Regions from separate parts of the Paenibacillus sp. FSL R5-0527 genome, predicted to be linked through region 3. Evidence: riboswitches for the same ligand, from Rfam matches in the RefSeq annotation. Region 3 holds a riboswitch; each other region holds the start of a gene.

Region 1 (4,597 bases), 3.9 Mb from region 3:
ATATCCGTGACCTTCGTGTTGCGAAAATCGGGGCAATCCTCCTTGTAGGCCAGGCCGAGGATACCGACTTTCACATCCGACAAATCTTTCCGCAGGCGCATCAGCAGCTTTACGATGCTGCGGGCGACATATTTGCCCATCCCGTCGTTGATGCGCCGCCCCGCGGAAATGATTTTCGAATGGTACCCCGCATCTTCCGCTTTATAAGTTAAATAGTAAGGATCGATGCCGATGCAATGGCCGCCGACCAGCCCCGGGGTGAATTTGAGAAAATTCCATTTGGTTCCCGCCGCGGCCAGCACCGCTTTCGTGTCGATTCCCATCCGGTGAAACAGCATGGAGAGTTCGTTCATAAAAGCGATATTGATGTCGCGTTGGGCGTTTTCGATCACCTTGGCCGCCTCGGCCACGCGGATACTTTCGGCCCGGTAAACCCCCGCCTCGATCACCAGCTCGTAAACCTGGGCCACAAGACCAAGCGTCTGCTCGTCCATGCCGGAAACGATTTTCACGATGTTCTCGAGCCGGTGAACCTGATCGCCCGGATTGATTCGTTCGGGGGAATAGCCGACTTTAAAGTCGACCCCGCATGTAAGCCCCGACTCCGCCTCCAGGATCGGAACGCACACTTCCTCGGTGACGCCGGGATAAACCGTCGACTCGTAGACAACGACCGAACCGGGGCGCAAATGTTTCCCGACCCTCGCACTGGCGTTCTTGACATAAGTAAGGTCGGGCACTTTATCGTTTTGAACCGGCGTAGGCACGGCCAGGATGTAAAAGGAAGCCTCCCCCAGCCTCGCCTCATCCGAGGTAAAGTCAATCGAGCTCGCCTTGATCGCCGCGTCCCCGACATCGCCGGTCGGATCTTTCCCCGCAAGGTAATCGGCGATTTTCCGGGGACTCACGTCAAACCCGATGACGTCAGCCTTGCGGGCAAACGCGACCGCCAGCGGCAAACCTACGTACCCCAGTCCAACGACAGCCAGCTTAGCCGTCCGCTTAGCAATATGTGTGTATAACTGATCAAAATCCATAAATTCAACTCCGTTCATTTCCCGATGAGTATCCATAGTTGCTGAGCAAGCGTTCGTTCCTTATTTCATCCCGTACAGTTCGTCCAGAAGCACAAAGGAATAACCCCGCCGCTTCAATTGGTCGATTACCTCCGGCAAGGCTTCCAGCGTATGGAGACCGTCAAGCATATGCAGCAAAATAACGCTGCCGTTGGTCGTCTGCTTCAGCACCCCGTTTAAAATGTACTGCGCGTCATGGTCGGAATTCCAATCCAGGGTGGTCACATCGTACAAAGCGAGCGTCTTATACCCCGTGGCCGCGATCACCTTGGCCGTCTCCTTGTTGATCTCCCCGGTTGGAGGCCTGAACAGCATCGCCGGCTGCTGCTGAATCGCTTCGGTGATGATGCGGTGCGCCTTGACCACTTCTTCCTGCAGCTCGTCGGGCGGGATTTGCGTAATCACGGGATGGCTGTAGGTATGATTCGCCACAAGGTGACCCTCTTCGACGATAGCTCTGGCCAGGTTCGGGTTGTTCTCTACGCCGTTGGCCCGCAGAAAAAAGGTCGCTTTGACGTCATGATCCTCCAGGATCTTTAATAGGCGAGTAACCGTCAAATCGCTGCCCCAATCGTCAAAGGTCAGGGCGACGACCTTCTTGCCGTGCGGGTTCCATTTGGCGATGTCGCTGGCGTTATAAATCAGATTATAGTCCGCCTGCTCGTAATCGGGATTGATCCGGGCGGCATCGTATCCCGGGATTTGCTCCAGCGGCTTCCGCTCGCCGCCGTCACGCACCAGCTTTGCGAGCGGCACCAATTTATAGCCTACTTCTTTCGCCGCAGCCGCAATATAGGAAATGGAGGAAACCACCTCGGGATTCACGTCTGTATTTAGCGCAATAATGCCGCCGCGGCTAATGTACTTCCGTATGTAATCGCCGATTTCCTTGGCGCTTTGCATGTCGCTGTCCTTCGGATTGATGTTGTAGGAAACGACGGCCTTTAGTCCGGTTTGCGCCGCCACCAGGCGAACGTCTTCGCTCATACGGGCCCCCCGGGTCCGGACGAACTGCGGCTGCATGCCTGTCGCGTCGGCAATCAAACCGTTGGTACGGTTGATTTCTTTATAAATTTCCTCATAGCTTAAGGTCGTCAAGTCGGCGCGCGTCAACGTATTGTTCTCCACCTCGTGGCCGCGGCTGGCCAGTTCCTTGACCAAATCCGGCTCTTCGGCCGCCCGCATGCCCGGGACAAAAAACGTCGCCTTGATATGATGCTTGTCCAGTTCATCCAATAAGCGCTCGATCGTCTCGCGGTCGCCCAAACCGTCGAACGTTAGGGAAAGCTCCTTTTTGGCCGTATAGACAAAAGACAATGTTTTGCTCGGTTCCCCCGTATATCGGGCAATCGGCTGCTGCTGCAATGAGGCGGTCTGCGCCCCGGACATGGGGGAGGCCCCATTCCCATTGTCCGCCTGCGGACTGGCCCCGCTGCAGCCGGCCACCCAAAACGCTAGCAGAGCTGTGACTAATCCGATCCGAATCGACCGGGCGCCGTTTCCTACCATCGAAATCATTAGTTCACCTTCTTTTGTGAAAGTTAATTTTTTCCAATCAAAATCTTCAAAATAAAAAGACCGCCATACTTACATGGCGGCCGGACAATCATAGCGCAGCTTGCACCGCAATTCTCACCGCGGCTTGCGCACGCTTTAGACTCCAAACTTTGCGTCCTATCCTTTCGAATAGTTTGCCTTTGACTTCGCTTTATTTAATTATTCAAATTTATTATAATCGACTCCGGCTGGAAATCAATCCATAGTTTATGAAAAAAAGCGGATTCACAAAAAAATATTCAGGAATGGGGACCCGTTTCTTTCCATGCCAAACAGCCTAGAAATGGAGCTTAAAGAAGCGCGCCGATAAGTCTGCGGTGCTCTTTTGTATTGCTCCGAGATAATCCAGCAGAAAAATAAAGGCAAAAAATGTTGCTATTCCGGCGATATCCGTTCATTTGGGAGAAATAGAGGTAATTTATGTCGTTATTTTGAAGGGTAGGCGGTTTGTCGTTCCAGTGGGCGGCGGTAGAACCAAAACAAGGGCGCCTGCTCCTGACGGAGAAGGACACCCTTGTTGGTCGATCCGGTTTTCATTAAATTATTCGGTGCCAAGGAAGATATAACGCGCCAGTACGAGCACGGCCAGCACCCACATCAGCCAATGGATTTTGACTTTGTTTTTGGTGAACAGGTTGTTGAATCCGCCCAGAATGACGTAAGAGACCAAACCGGCGGCGATCCCGTTGGCGATGCTTCCGGTAAAAGGCATCAATACGATCGTCAAGAACGCCGGGAATGCATGCAGGAAGTCATCCCATTCGATCGATTTGACCTGGCCGATCATCAGCACGCCGACGATAATCAGCGCCGGAGCCGTTGCCGCGCTCGGCACAACACCGGCCAGCGGCGCGATGAACAGCGCCAGGAGGAACAAGATCCCCGTCGTTACCGAAGTGAGCCCGGTGCGTCCGCCTTCGGCCACACCAGCGGTGCTCTCTACATAGGAAGTGATCGTGCTGGTGCCAAGAAACGCGCCCGCGCTGACGCCAACCGCATCCACCAGCATCGCCTTGCCGATTTTTTTCTCGCCTTCTTCTTTGTTTTTCATCAAGCCGGCGCGGGTAGCCGTGCCGACCAAAGTGCCGAACGTATCAAACAATTCAACGAACGTGAAAACAAAAACAATTTCAAACAGACCCAGATGCAAAGCCGCACCCAGATCGAGCTTGCCCACCGCAAGATTGTCAAAAGCGGGCAGCCAGCTGGCGCCGGAAAGCCCGGAAACGTTAGTAACGCCCATCGGAATACCGATAATGGTGGTGGCGATAATCCCGATCAACAGCGCTCCTTTAACCCGCAGCGACATCAAAATGGCAATCAGGATCAAGCCGATCAACGTTAATTGAACATCGGGGCTATGGACGAAATCGCCCAGCGTGAAGTTGATGCTGCTGCCGGGAACCGTGGCGGACGTGTCCGTTACCCCCGACAGATTAGCGCCGATCAGGTTGCTCATCTTCAAACCGAGGCTGGCCACAAACAGGCCGATGCCGACCGTGATGGCCGCTTTAATGCTCTGCGGCACGGCAACCAGCAGCAGCTGGCGCACCTTCGTCACCGTCAGAATCAGAAAAATGATACCGGAAATAAATACCGCGCCGAGCGCCGCCTGCCAAGTAATCGCTCCACCCGAGCTAAGCACCACGGTCATGAAGTAAGCGTTCAGCCCCATGCCCGGTGCCAGCGCGATCGGGATGTTGACGAACAATCCCATAAGAATCGTGATCAGCCCGGCGCCAATCGTGGTGGCGAAAAATACCCCTTCCACCGGAATGCCCGCTCCGCCGGGTCCCAAAAAGATCGTGTTCACGAACAAAATGTAAGCCATCGTCATGAACGTGGTGATCCCCGCTATAATCTCCGTTCTTACATTCGTGCCGTGTTCCTTAAGCTTAAAGAACCGATCCATAAGAAAAATTCTCCCCCTTAACAATGAGTCGGAAAACGACAAAAAGCCCGAG
Region 2 (4,597 bases), 5.4 Mb from region 3:
CTGAAATGCCGGCCGCTGCGCGCTTACAATAAGCCCGAGGCCAGAGCGGCATGTTTGCCTCATCTGCAGTTGCAGCTGCTTCAGAAGCAGCCGTTGGTATTGTTCGGTTTTGGCAATGCCGTGGCGGAAGCTCTATTCCCGCAAAAGGAGAACGCCAGTGTCAAGGAATTGCGGGGGAGCTGGCACGATTTTCAAGGCTTGCCTATCGGCTTTACCTATCACCCGCTTGCCGTAAGAAGAAGGCCCAATTTGCTAAAGTTCTTCATAGGGGACTTGAAAGCTTTGAAAGAGAAGTGGAAGGAAAGATCAACCTCATCATAGCAACAGGAAAAACGAGAGGGAAGTCATCTATCTTCCCTCTCGCCTTGTTTGAGGCAACATTCTATTTTTTCCAGTTCAACAGGTTACCCGGTTTACTCCGGAGTTCCTTGCGTTACCCCATGGACATAAGTTTGCCAAGGGGTATCCAGCGCTCCTTGCCCGGGGTTATAGGTAAAGAAGTACTCGACGGTATCCCCCTGTTTGAGATTATTGACCGCATAGGTATAGTTGCCGTTCCCCGCCCCGGTCATGGCCACGTTCAGCTGTACGCCGTTATTGACCTTGTAGTGCAAGTCGGCGAAGGTTGCGCCGTTTACATAGAACAATAAGTCATCGCCTGTTTTCTTCAGGCCCTTCACCTCATCGCCGATGACGATCGTGGAAGGGGGCGCCGGTTCTTCAGGATTCTGCTGGCCGCCGCCGTTGTCTTTGTAAACACGCACATAATCTACTTGCAACGTTGCAGGGATATCGCCGGGATTCGGAGTTACACCGCCGTCAAAGTTCCCGCCGATCGCCAGATTCATAATCAGGTAGAAAGGCTGGTCGAAAGGGGCGTTCGGATTGTTCGGCGCAGCTGTGGAATACCATTGATCCCTGTTAGCTTTAAAGAAGAACTTGCCATCCACATACCATTTAATGTTGTCTTCTTCCCAGACTACGGAATATACGTGAAAGTCATTGGCGATGGTTTGCCCTTCCGGGAAATGATATTCGCCGGAGACATGGGTATTCGCCGGCCATTGTCCGCCAAAGTGGATAGCGCCGCTGGACGTGCCGGGCAACCGTCCTCTCGCTTCCATCACATCAATTTCGCCGGATGCGGCCCACGAACCGTAGACATTATCTTGCGGAAGCATCCAGAAGGCCGGCCAGATGCCATTTCCTGTAGGCAGCTTGGCGCGAAAATCCACTCTGCCGTATTTGAGCGAAAAATGATCTTTGGTATTGATTTTCCCGGAGGAGTATTGTGCATACCGGCTTGGATCCTGCGGGAAGGATTTGGGCTCGTTTAAGGCCCGGATGTTTAACTTTCCGTCCTGGATAAATACATTTTGCGTACTGTTTGTATAGTGCTGCAGTTCCGCATTGCCCCAACCCCAGGTACCGGGATCGTCATTGAGATAGTAACCCAGTTCATAGTTCCATTTGCCCGTGTCCAGCCCGGTTCCGTTAAATTCATCCTGCCAGATCAGCTCCATGCCCTCAATGGCCGGGTTGCTTGGCGTTCCGACAGGAATATCCTCGCCATCGGTTACATCCGGACGGGGAGCGTTCGGGTTTCCGATAAAGGTGTAGTAGACGAAATTATCACCGACATTTCCGCCCGCCTGCCCGTTTAATGGATAGCCGATGCGGATCTGCAGATCTTCCTGGATGGGCTGGAACCATAGCCCGTAGATGTGGTCGACCCAATACCCCCACTGATTGGCGGCGGACATGTTATTGTAGCCGTTGGCGGAGTATGCAAATCCGCTCTGGCCGGAATCGCCCAAATTTACCCATTGCCCACCGATGTTGATCTGGTATACGAAATTTCCAAGCTCATCGGCTACTGGCGCGCTTCCGTCAATCTTAGGCAGCGGCAACCCTATCGCACCGCTCTCATTGGCCGTGAAGGTCGTTCCATCATAGGGAGCAATGACATATGAGTTTCTTACGGGTTCATTAAAGATGATGGTATAAACAACGTTAACCAAAGAGGTTTTCGATTCCAGTTTGACGTTGATCGACTCCGTGACGTTAAACCAGTAGCCGCCGCCTCCATCGGTGAAATGGCCGAAGTTTTTATCATAGATCCAGCCGCTGGCCGCATTATTGTCAATATCGATCCATTCGCTGCTGTTGACGGGTTTAACGTACACTTTCAAATCATCGGCCACAGCTGCAAAGGGGATCGCCGGATCATTGTTGAAAACCGGATAGGTAAAGCCGGCGCCGCCCGTAGTATCCGCCGTAATTTGCGGCCCTTGTGTAGGCGTCATCGCCGTAATGGTGGTTTTGTTGATGTTTTGAAACACAAGAGTGTAATCCAGCGTAACCCCATTCGCTTTGGAGTACAGTTGAATTTCGGTTGTCGCGGAAAGCGTGAACCAATAACCGTTAAAGCCGCTGTCGCTCCAGTGGCCCCAGTTTTGGTTGTAGACAAAGCTGCCGGCACTGTCAATATCGACCCAACTGCCGCCCACCTTCACATTGACGCCCAAGTCTTGGACCACATCATTCCAGGTGGCGGAGCCTCCATTGAATTTAGGCATCACAAATCCGTAACTGGCTTGTCCAACCCCTGATTTTGTGATGACAGGTCCGTCCGACGCTGAAAAATAATCCATAGAGGTGATAGTGGTCGTTCCCGCTCCTTCAGCGGCCCGAACCGGCGAAGTTGATAGCAGGCCGACGCTGGCCATCATAACTAGCGCCAGGAACAAACTGAAAACTTTTTGCTTCATAAATACCCTCCCTTAATTAATAGTGGATTCTCCTATCCCATGCACGGTTAGGAAAATACTAACATTATAGTACATTTTTATTCTATCGAATGTGATCACCGGATGAATAGGTGCTATTTTTTTGGTGGGGTCCTATTTTTTCGGGTGAGTTCGAGTGAGTTCGGGGGAAGAATGATAGTTCGACAAAATTCCAAATTTTCTCTTGATGGTATTCCATATATTTGATATGATAGATTCACAAAAGTTGATCACGATAACGGCAAACTTGTCGAAAGACAAGGACGCAAAGCTACAGGGCCTTCTTGACGGACGTCAATGGCAGCCAGCTACCGAACGAAGATGCTTTTTTGTTTTTTTGGAGAAGATGTATCAGTATCTGTGAAACTCTATTACGAAAATAGCAAACTTGTCGAAAGACAGGGACGCAAAGCCACAGGGCCTTCTTGACGAAACGTCAATGGCAGCCTGGCCGCCGAAGGGAGTTTGCAGTATGCGCAACATTGTGTTCGCTATTGTAGGGCTTTTTGCGTTATTGATGTGGGCTCCGGATGTACAAGCTGCCCCGTCCGAAGATTGGTTGGGTTTGGAGCAGTTGGACCGTGGCGCCGTCGTCATTCGTTATGATGCGGAAGCCGGGGCCAAAACGAAGCTCATGATCGCAAAAGGTAGTGACAAATATACCTATGTCCTTTCGCCGGACAAGCGGCAGGAAGTATTTCCGCTCCAGATGGGCAATGGTGAATATAAGGTTACCGTTCTGGAACAAGTCAGCGGTACCAAATACAAAATCGTTCAGGAAGCGGCCGTTACACTTCAACTGGCGGATGACAGCAAAGTGTTTTTGAACTCTGTGCAAAATGTCGATTGGAGCGAAAGGGATCAGGCAGCCCAGCTTGCGAAGAAGCTTGCCCAATCCGCTCCGTCCGACGAGAAGAAAGTGCACGCTATTTATGAATATATTGTCGGGACGATCCGGTACGATCATACTCTGGCAGCCAGCGAATTGACGGACTACCTTCCCGATAGCAACCGTACGTTGGCAGGGCGGAAAGGGATGTGTTACGACTATGCCTCCTTGTTCGCTTCCATGTTGCGGAGTATCGGAATTCCGGCCAAGCTTGTTATGGGAACTTCGGAATACGTTGATGTTTACCACGCTTGGAATGAAGTTTATTTGAATGGACAATGGGTAACCATTGATACAACTGTCGATGCGGGCTGGAAGAGCAGTGAGACCGGGGTCAACATGATTAAAGACGCCTCGCGTTATTCCCCGGCTAAATACTATTGATTTTTACGAAATAAACATAGGCTTTGGACGATATGTCCAAGGCTTATTTGGCGTTGTTGAGAAATTGTATAGTATTGGCATATATAATGGCGGAAGCCCATTTGGTTCTGAAGAAAATACAGGCACAATTAATCGTGCGCCAATAAAGATCAGCGGAGGTGATGGACTGAAAATTACCCTATCGACATGTTGTCCGATGGATGCATGGCCCGAATTGCGCACGGAAGGCGGATCGGAACCGAATATAATGAGGGTGATGTAGAGACAGAGGGAGAGATTATGAGGAAAAAGGTTTGTGGAATCGTTGTGGCATTGCTGTTGCTGATGCAGACGCTGTACGGCGCATCCGTTTGGACGGCGAACGCAGCGGCCGGCGTGCAGGAATCGACGGGCAGCGCGCAAGAATCCGTGACGGATAGCGTATATGACCGGCCGGCGCCAGTCGCCAGGCCAGTCGCCAGTGCGGAGAGTATTTTAACCAAAGTCGTGTTAACCGATTTAAACGGTACCGTGATTGATGCGGTGTATAATCCCG
Region 3 (4,597 bases):
TGGGATTCATCTATTGGAAAAATCCAATCAAACTGCTGCATCCCCACTTCATTTCTGATTCCATTGGAGATTTCCAATCAGAACGCCCGGCCAGGCAGACCGCGAAAACCTTAAACCGCCTCCCGATCATATCGGCTTGTTGAAATGTGAAGCCTACGGTCCAGCTTTTTTTTCCAACCTCACCCGCTTGGGATATAATAGGCGTATCCATCCGATCGTGGGGGAGGAACCCTAGCGTGCCGAAAATCGAAATTCCGCATCGCAAAAGCGACCGTTTTCGCTTCAAAAAAACGCCCGAGCTGCTGTTCGCCGGCCAAGTCGTCGATGAGCGCCGATTTTACGCCCCGCCGCAGATCCATGATTTTTGCGAAATTATTTATATTGTGGAAGGTGCCGGAGAATTCCGGATCGCGGGCAAAACGTACGAGGTTCGCCCCGGGGACGTGGCCGTATACAACGCCGGCGTACCGCACGAGGAACGCTCGCTGAGCCCGGAACCGTTCAAATTGATTTACTGCGGCTTGAATAACGTGCATATCGAAGGCGTCCCGCAAGGGCAGCTGCTTCCCGCGTACGTGGAACCGGTCATTCCATGCGAAAAATACGCCTACAAAGTGGAAAGCTGCCTGTCCGAAATGCTGCAGGAGTGCGATTCACAGGTACTGGGCTACGAAACGCTCAGCAACAACCTGTTGATGTCGCTCATTACGCTCCTGTACCGGATCGTCGACGTCAAACATCCGTTTGACCCGCTCAAGGACAAAAACGAAATCACGGTCCGGACCAAGCAATTTATCGATAAAAACTACACCCGCAGCATCACGTTAAAAGAAATCGCCGACACGCTGTACGTCAGCCAGCATTATTTATCCCACCTGTTCAAAAAGGAACTGGGCGATTCGCCCGTCAACTACCTGATCACCCGTCGCATCGAAGAGGCCAAACGCCTGCTGTCGGATAGCGACGCGCCAATCCATGAAATCGCTTCCCGCGTCGGGTATGGGAATGACAAGTATTTTTCCATGCTGTTCAAAAAAGTGACCGGCCAATCGCCCAGCGCCTACCGGGACGCGGAAAAGCAAAAACGGGACGGGCGTTGAGCACCGGAAAAGTAAAAGCGCGATGAGCGTTCCGAGCGTTGAGCAGCGGAAGTGTGCGGTAAAACGCAGAATCGGAGTAGTCCACTAAACCGTAGCGACGGATTTGTCCGCTAAACCATCAAGTGGGGGCGCAGGATAAGCCGAAGAAAAGTTGTTCTCTTACGTTGGGTATGGGGGATAGACGGGGATAAAGAAGAGACTAGAGCGGTATGCGAACTGCTGCGAACTGCTGCGAACTGCTGCGAACCTGCTACGAACTGCTACGAACTGCAAAAGTGCAGGCGATTTTCGTCGAAACTCCTCGAAACGGGGGGTTCAAATGCAAATGTGCAGTTCATATCCGGTCAAAAGAGACTTTTTTATCGAACGGCTGTAAATCAAATGCATTTTTGCATTTCGCTTGCTCGAAAATGGCGGTTTGCGGAAAAATCAAATGCATTTTTGCATTTGGTCCCCTCCGTTCGCACGGTGCCAGCAAAAAAGCGCGAGCCGACAAAAGTAATGTCCCCCGGCTCTCCAGAAGCGGATTGGAACCCCTGCCAGGACAGCCTTTATTGGAATAAGTGAACGCCGTACACTGGCGCGCAGGCGTTTCTTATGCATCGTAAAACTCCTGAACGAGCTCCTGAATCGCCCCGCGGACAGTAATCTTGCTTACTGCAAACTCCTGCTCAAGCTGCTGCTCGGAGGGGATTTCGTCCCCAGCGGGTAAACGCCGTGGAGAATCCGCTCCTTGATGATGTTTTTAATTTGCAAATATAACGGTCTATCTTTACAGGCAAACTCACGACCCTGTTTACCTACCTTTCCACATCCCCGGGGAGGATTGCTCCATCCCCCGGTGGATTTCCGCCTCCGCCGCCATTGGGGTGTCGCCCGGCACGGTATGCGCCAGTATCCCCGCTGCGGCCGCAAACCGGACGGTTTGCACAGGGGCGAAGCCCTCGTGGATGATCCTGCTGGCGAAGCCCTCCAGCTCGCCGTGGATGATCCCGCTGGCGAAACCGTCTCCCACCCCATTCTATTTTTCCGTCCACGACGTCGATCTTTTCTCCGGTCCCCCGTTTAAGATGGCGGAGAACGAATCTTTCTTTCACTTTACTCGCCTCTTTTGGATAAACGTTATAATGTTTAATGGCGAATCGATATGTTCATTAGAAAGTGCGTCGTGAATATTCACGACGCACTTTCTATTTTTACTTTATTGTCAGTTCGTATAAATGTTTTTTTCCTTCATAAGTAAATTGAATTTCCCCGCTATCGAATTCGAAATCCCTAAGTATCTCTTTCTGACCGGTTTTGGTGTTATAGACAAATGCTTCATTGGTGTAACTCCCATCCGGATTGCCTGGCGTAGTGTAAACGCCCACGTACAAACCTTCCGAATTATCTATTGTATAATGATAAAATCTGCCTCCAGAGGCATGAAATTCTTCGATGACCTTGTTGCTGCTTGGATCATTAACATTCATTGCCCATAATTGTTGTCTTAGAGGCTGAGCGCCACCACGAAAATCGGAAACGGTATGATATAAAATCGTATCGTTTACGGCAAATAAGTCATCAACTTCGACATCGGCTTCGCCATCTTTGAGGGGGAGGGTTAGAAGTTTCGTCGATGTGTTGATATCCAGCGTATTATCTTTTGCATTACTTAGATATATACTAAAAGGCTCGGTAGGATAGTACTCTGGATAACTTTCCGTATCAGGACGCTGCTCTAGCGTAGGCGCAGGAATCCAGACCATTCCTTTGGGTGTTTTAACGGCAAAGGTATATTTCTCCGCATTTTCGTCTTTTACTGCCACCTTATAAATCTCGCCATCGACATCGAGACTGATTGTTTTTTGAGATCCCTTACTATTATCAGTTGCAGGGCTGGTTTCATTTTTCGTTTGAGTAACTTCTGTTTTTGTTTTTTCCGTGGAAGCAGGCGCGCTTGTTATATTCCCGCAAGCCGATAGAATCGCCGAACAAATCATGATACCTATTACAAACTGGAGTGCCTTTTTGTTCAATACATTTGAGCTCCTTTAACCAAAATTTCATGCGCTTCTTTTATTGTATAACAATGCTACACTAGTTCTGTGTCATTTCTGCTATTTAATGTTTGAAATTATTTAACCATTGAAAAAAGAGGAACACCGTTTGTCTTTTTACGATAATATCCCAAAAAAAGTATGCCCTTTCTTTGTGAATATTTCCCATTTTTTAGAAGATTGGATTGTCTATACTGTGATTATTTTATCTATTACATTGTTGACAAGTGCTTTTTTTTGAAATATATTGAAATTGTTTGATAGGATATTAGTAATATTTTACTACGAGCAGGTCTTTTTAACTATAATCGAATATTCGGCACACTAATCGAAAGATTAGGTCGCAAAGCCTTGGAGTCTAACAATTCGACAAGCGAATTAATGACCGTCCGGCTGCATAACAATGAATACTATTGTTTATGCAGCCTTTTTTATTTTCACCTCGTTCTCAACGGATTTTTCCGTGAGATATATAATATACCCAAAGCAAGGAGGGTAGAAAATTAGTGCCTGAAAGGGAGGAATTCTATGAAAAAATGAGGAGGAACCAATGAAACGCGGGTTAAAAATAATATTGTCCTGGATTTGCATGTTTTCGCTTTTTGCCAGCCCCCTGTCCGTCTTCGGCGCAAGTTTGGGGGACCCCGTCTGGCCGAATCCCGGAGCCATTCAATTGAGCAAAACCGCCCAACCTACAGGGAGCCCTGGCGAATGGGAAATTACGCTCAAGGCTGAGGGAAAAAACGTCCGGACAAGCTCGGACATCGTGCTGGTCATCGATAAGTCGGGGAGCATGGACCAGCGAAGCGGATGGTTTACACCATCGAAGATGGATAACGCTAAAGATGCCGCAAAGAAATTTGTGGATAATTTGCTGTTACCAAACTCTTCCACCCAAATCGCTGTGGTCTCATTTAATAAATCCTCTACCCTTGTCTCAGGTTTTAAAGGTGCTGGCAATAAGAACGCTTTGAAAAATGCCATAGAAGGTATTGAACCGACCGGCGGAACGAATATCCAGGCGGGCTTGAAGAAAGCTAGTGACCTGTTGGCGAACAGTATCGCGCAAAACAAAATAATCGTGTTGTTAAGCGACGGTGAACCGACATTCAGCTTCAAGGGAACACATGCTGAAGGATTCAACTGGCCTAACAGCAGCAACAACTTTTCGATTACGAGTTTTGATTACGGAAAAACCCTTGGGACAGGTGCAGATTTTACTTTTAAAAACTATGATTGTAATATCTTTGGTTTTAACTGTAAAAACGACACCTACAACATTAACAATTATCAAGTCAAGGATAACGGCATCGGTACCATTTCCGAAGCAAAAATCGCCAAAGATGCAGGGCTCAAGATCTTTTCGGTAGGCTTGGAAGTTTCAAACAACAGCAACGCGATAAATGTGTTAAAAGACATTCAAAGCGAAGGCTACTTCCCTGCCAACAGCGATGAATT
Region 4 (4,597 bases), 3.5 Mb from region 3:
TCTTAAGCTTCTGCCCGCTCTTAGGCTTCCGCCCGTTCTTTGGCTTCTGCCCTTTCTCGGGCTTTTGCCCTCTATCAGGCTTTTGCCCGTTCTCAGCGCCAGGCCCCTTCCTCTCGTTCATCCGCCCTGCACCTCCACTTTCCGCCGCAGCAGCCGGGTTGCCAGCAAGCAGCAAGCAGTCATCAGGACGCACCAAAGCAGCGTTCCCCATAAGGCGGAGCCGCTTCCGTTTCCAAGATAAATCGTTGTGGGAACATAGAGCAGGTAAGGGTAAGGCGATAGCCAGGCGAGGTTTTCCAGCGGTCCGGGCAGCCATTCCAGCGGGATGAAAAATCCGGCAAGCAAATTGATCAGCGCGCTATTGGCCCAATAGAGCCAGGACGATTCCATCGTCCACAAGGCGCTTACGCCGATCAAATAATTGATGCAGATCGACAGATAGGAGGCCCCGAGCAACCCTAACACGGTGTACAACACGGCGGTCCATTGATTTGGAATTTGCAATGAAAAAATGAAGAAATACAGGAGATAAATCGGGATGGATTTGAAAATGAACTGGTAGGCGATCTGTCCCCATTCCCTGGCCATCGTATGGCTGAACAGATGGACGGGACGCATCAGATCAAGCGCGATTTGCCCGGTCCTGACGGATTGGGGGATGCCGAGCCCGTTCGTGATGAAGCTGGTGATCCAGAGACACGCCTGGGTGAAGGCGATATAATTCACCATTCCCTGCGTTCCGTACTCTCCCAGCGGGTGGTCCTTCCCCAACCCGATCCAGATGCACGCATACATAAATCCAAACATCGCGCTCGCGAGGTTGTGCACCATATGGGCTCCGCGGTACTGCAAATTGCGGGCATAGGCTTTGGAAGCCAGCGTGAAATAAAGCATCCGGTTAAACACCTCCGATAAGCTTATTTAGAGGGGGTTTACCCCCTCATAGACGGGCAGACCCGTCCACTTCAGTCAAGGCGATTTTGCAAGAAGGATACTATCATACCTTAATATTCCAAGAGTGGCAAGAGAAATTTTGCGCACCCGGCTTACCAGGAAATGGATTGCATGTTTTATGGAATCGTGATACGATGTTTTTTGTGAAAAAAGCGGCTACGATAAACGGCAAACCTGTCGAAAGGCAGCGACGCAAAGCTAAAGGGCCTTCCCGCAAGGATGGCAGCCAGCTACCGAACAGAAGGCTTTTTTGTTTTTTTATATGTATATAATTAAGCAGGCTCAACCTAGAAAACAGGTATTCGACAGTCGGCTGCTGGAGCGAACCAAACGCGGTCTTCAAAATAGCGGTAATTTATGTGCTTATTATCCGGAGCCGGGCATGTTCATACCCATTAGCGGCATCTTTGGTTCTTATTCGCTTGTGAAGGGTCCAGAACGCGGGCGTTTCCTTGCGACTGAAGACAATAGCGGCATAAATCGTCTCTATTTCTCTCAAATTGACGGATATCGCCGGAATAGCGGCATTTTTTGCCCTTATGTTTTGCGCTTTTCGCAGGAGTTTCTCATGATCGTTTGGTCAAGCGACGTTTTGGGTTTTTGCGCTATAAATTAGGTAACACCACTTAATCCAAATGAACGGGTTTGGGCATTCGCAAGCGGAATGTGCTTCCCCGCCCCACTTCCGAAGTTACGCTAATCGTCCCTCCATGGTCTGTTGCAATTTTTTTGACGACATAAAGGCCCACGCCGCTGCCCTTAATTTGACGGGAACCCGAATGGCCGGCTCGATAAAATTTATCGAACAGCCGCGCATGCATCTCCGCGGGAATTCCTATTCCGTAATCCGTAACCTCGATGATATAATAGCCTGCTTCTTCCGCGATTCGGATGAGTACTGATGGTTTGCCGGGAGAATATTTAATCGCATTGCTGATTAAATTGTCAAAGACTTGAGACATTCTAAACCGGTCCGCGTAGATAAAAACGTCTTCAACCTCGGAGTCTACCTCGATAAGATGCGATGATTTCAAATTCCACCGTTCGGTCACTTCATGAATGAGTTCAATCAGCGGTACATAAGTTTTATGATAGTTATACCCTCCCGATTCCAGCCGCTCACTGTCCAAAACATCCTCAAGCAGATGGGACAACCGGTTTCCTTCCGCAAAAATGATTTCCATGTAACGCCGCCTGTTCTCCGCGGAAATATCGTACTGCATCAACATTTCCACATAGCCCAGCAGCGTCGTCAGAGGTGTCCTTAATTCGTGGGAGACCACGCTGATCATTTCGCGTCTCTGCGGATCGGCCGCCTCTTCTTCGCCGCATTCCCGAAATACCAATAAATACCCGTAACACGCCGTTTGCGCGGTATCCAATACCGGGCTTACATAAAACGAGAACAAACGCCTAGGTCCTTGGACATATAGAAACTTCCCCTGCCTTCCGTTCACATCTCCTTTTCGAAACGCTTGTATGGTCTTGGTAAGCTTATGGTCCTCCTGCGGAACGTTCGCATCCATCGCTTTGGTAAAAGCCGTAATATCCTGCCCCGTCATCTCTTCCAAGCCGAACAAATCTTTGAGCCTGCGGTTCATAAACACGATCGTCCCCCTAGTGTCGCATTTAAGGATACCTTCCTGAAATGACTCCAAGTAGTACGTATCGATGTCCTGTTGTTCCTCAGCCATGTTTTCTCTCATTCGCCAACCGCTTGTCCGGTTTTACCGCCTGGCCGGCACCTCATGGTTTTGCTCTTCCCCCTTTCCCTCCTTCGCCATCCAAGGATCGGCATAACGGATCATGTCGCTGTCTTCGATTTTTCGGCCGATTTGCAGTTCGATCAACTCCAGATCGCTGTACGCCAACAGCGCATGTTTCATGCCGGGCTCAACGACAACAACGCTTCCCGCCTCTACGGGAAACGTTTGGCCGTCAATGCACGCTTCGCCCGCGCCGGCAATCACGATCCAGATTTCTTTGCGCCGCCCATGTTCATGATAACCGATAAAACGGCCTGCGGAAATCACGGCCCGGTTGGTCAACGATTCCGTTTCGCCCGCGTGTCTTGCGATCAACACCGTCTTCCGGCCCCACCCGGTTTCTTTAAAACGGGGGGTGATTTCGACTTGAGCCACTAGATCTTTAATGCCGGCCGACGCTTCCCGGTCGGTGACCAGAATACCGTCCGGTCCCGCGGCCACGACAATGTTGGGCACTCTCCATACGCCCACGGGGATATCCAGCTCATTGACAATCCGGGTGCCGGATGAATCCGGACAGACATAACCGCTCCCGCTGACCTGCTGCTCCATTTCTTCCGAAAGCGAATTCCATGTGCCGATATCCTTCCAGCGGCCTTGATAAGGAACGGCTACAATGCGCTTCGTTCGTTCCACCACCTCGATGTCGAAGCTTTGGCGCGGAAGCAGCTTATACATGCCGAGCAGCTCATCGTAATCCGCCGGCAGGCCCCTTTGCCTAAGCGCATCAAGCAGAAATCCAAGCCGAAACACGAACACTCCGCAGTTCCATAAGGCGCCCTCGTCAATCAACGTTTGGGCCCTAGCCGCGGAAGGCTTCTCCACAAACGCTCGCACCCGCAAGCTTCCGTCCGCTTCGGCCGGCTGCTGCGTGACAATATAACCGAATTTATCCGCAGGCGCGTCGGGAGCCACGCCCAAAAGCGCCAGATCGGCGCCAGCGCCCGCCAACACGCCGGGCAGTTTGCCCAAGGCTTGAAAAAAGGAATCCTCCGCATAACCATCGACCGGCATAACCCCCACGATTTCGTCCGGATCGCAGCCTTCCTTGCTGTGCAAGTAGGCGGAGGCCAAACTGATGGCCGGAAAGGTGTCCCTGCGCTCCGGTTCCTCGAGAATCGGCGCCAGATCGCCAACCTGCCCTTGAATCAGCTCCCTTTGTCCGAGGCCGGCCGAGAACAACAACGCCTCCCCTAGCCCCGCGCCGGAAAGCTGGCGGCAAACCCGCTGCAGCATGCTTTCCGCTTTCCCCTCATGCCGCAGCACGGGCAAAAACTGCTTCGGGCGGTTCGTGTTCGACAAAGGCCATAGCCGTTTCCCCGCACCGCCTGACAATAAAATTAGACGCATTTTTTCTCCCACCTTTAAATTGATGATTGTCACATTATTTCAAATATTAATCATTTTTGTAATTTTGTATATTGCAAATATTAATTTTTCCTTTATTATTTCATAGAATAGGAGGGTGACTTATGAATGAGTACCAAAGTACTACTTGTTGATGATGAGAAAAATCTAACCGACATGATCGCTCTCTTCCTTGAAGAGAACGGGTACCGGGTGAATAGCTTCTATCATTCCCGGGAAGCGATGCAAATGCTGAAGCAGGATGAGCCCGATGTGATCATCATCGACTTGATGCTGCCCGGGATGGACGGCAACGAGCTGGTCCGGGCGCTTCACGCCCATACTTCCGCACCGGTTCTGATGATTTCGGCCAACACCCTGCTTGATGAACGGATTCGCGCGCTCGAAAACGGGGCGGACGACTTTCTGTGCAAGCCGTTCAGCCTAAAGGAGCTGGACGCCAGAATCAAAGCGCTGCTCAGAAGATCGCAGGCCGCCCGCGAATCGCCAGGCGCCTCGCCCGTTACGGC

The links. Region 3 has a riboswitch for cyclic di-GMP ahead of NYE69_RS25750 (S-layer homology domain-containing protein). Riboswitches for the same ligand answer to the same signal wherever they lie in the genome.
Region 1: it holds a riboswitch for cyclic di-GMP, as region 3 does, so the genes downstream of both, NYE69_RS08305 (polysaccharide deacetylase family protein) here and NYE69_RS25750 (S-layer homology domain-containing protein) in region 3, are expected to answer to the same signal.
Region 2: it holds a riboswitch for cyclic di-GMP, as region 3 does, so the genes downstream of both, NYE69_RS02050 (transglutaminase-like domain-containing protein) here and NYE69_RS25750 (S-layer homology domain-containing protein) in region 3, are expected to answer to the same signal.
Region 4: it holds a riboswitch for cyclic di-GMP, as region 3 does, so the genes downstream of both, NYE69_RS10085 (hypothetical protein) here and NYE69_RS25750 (S-layer homology domain-containing protein) in region 3, are expected to answer to the same signal.

Annotation. Positions count from the first base shown of each region.
Region 1 covers NZ_JBBOYI010000001.1:1,872,839-1,877,435, reverse strand. Annotated here, with positions in the region: gene NYE69_RS08310 (nucleotide sugar dehydrogenase) at 1-1,037, opposite strand, end outside; gene NYE69_RS08305 (polysaccharide deacetylase family protein) at 1,098-2,594, opposite strand; cyclic di-GMP riboswitch class I at 2,667-2,782, opposite strand; gene NYE69_RS08300 (NCS2 family permease) at 3,175-4,545, opposite strand.
Region 2 covers NZ_JBBOYI010000001.1:449,190-453,786, reverse strand. Annotated here, with positions in the region: gene NYE69_RS02060 (uracil-DNA glycosylase) at 1-321, shown strand, start outside; gene NYE69_RS02055 (glycoside hydrolase family 16 protein) at 414-2,771, opposite strand; cyclic di-GMP riboswitch class I at 3,020-3,105, shown strand; cyclic di-GMP riboswitch class I at 3,161-3,248, shown strand; gene NYE69_RS02050 (transglutaminase-like domain-containing protein) at 3,262-4,062, shown strand; gene NYE69_RS02045 (collagen binding domain-containing protein) at 4,342-4,597, shown strand, end outside.
Region 3 covers NZ_JBBOYI010000001.1:5,799,382-5,803,978, forward strand. Annotated here, with positions in the region: gene NYE69_RS25730 (AraC family transcriptional regulator) at 237-1,100, shown strand; partial or broken gene NYE69_RS25735 (GntR family transcriptional regulator) at 1,705-1,856, opposite strand; gene NYE69_RS25740 (hypothetical protein) at 1,897-2,115, opposite strand; gene NYE69_RS25745 (hypothetical protein) at 2,297-3,118, opposite strand; cyclic di-GMP riboswitch class I at 3,448-3,540, shown strand; gene NYE69_RS25750 (S-layer homology domain-containing protein) at 3,690-4,597, shown strand, end outside.
Region 4 covers NZ_JBBOYI010000001.1:2,296,487-2,301,083, reverse strand. Annotated here, with positions in the region: gene NYE69_RS10090 (ABC transporter permease) at 118-894, opposite strand; cyclic di-GMP riboswitch class I at 1,112-1,192, shown strand; gene NYE69_RS10085 (hypothetical protein) at 1,205-1,570, shown strand; gene NYE69_RS10080 (ATP-binding protein) at 1,581-2,648, opposite strand; gene NYE69_RS10075 (sugar phosphate nucleotidyltransferase) at 2,682-4,070, opposite strand; gene NYE69_RS10070 (response regulator transcription factor) at 4,197-4,597, shown strand, end outside.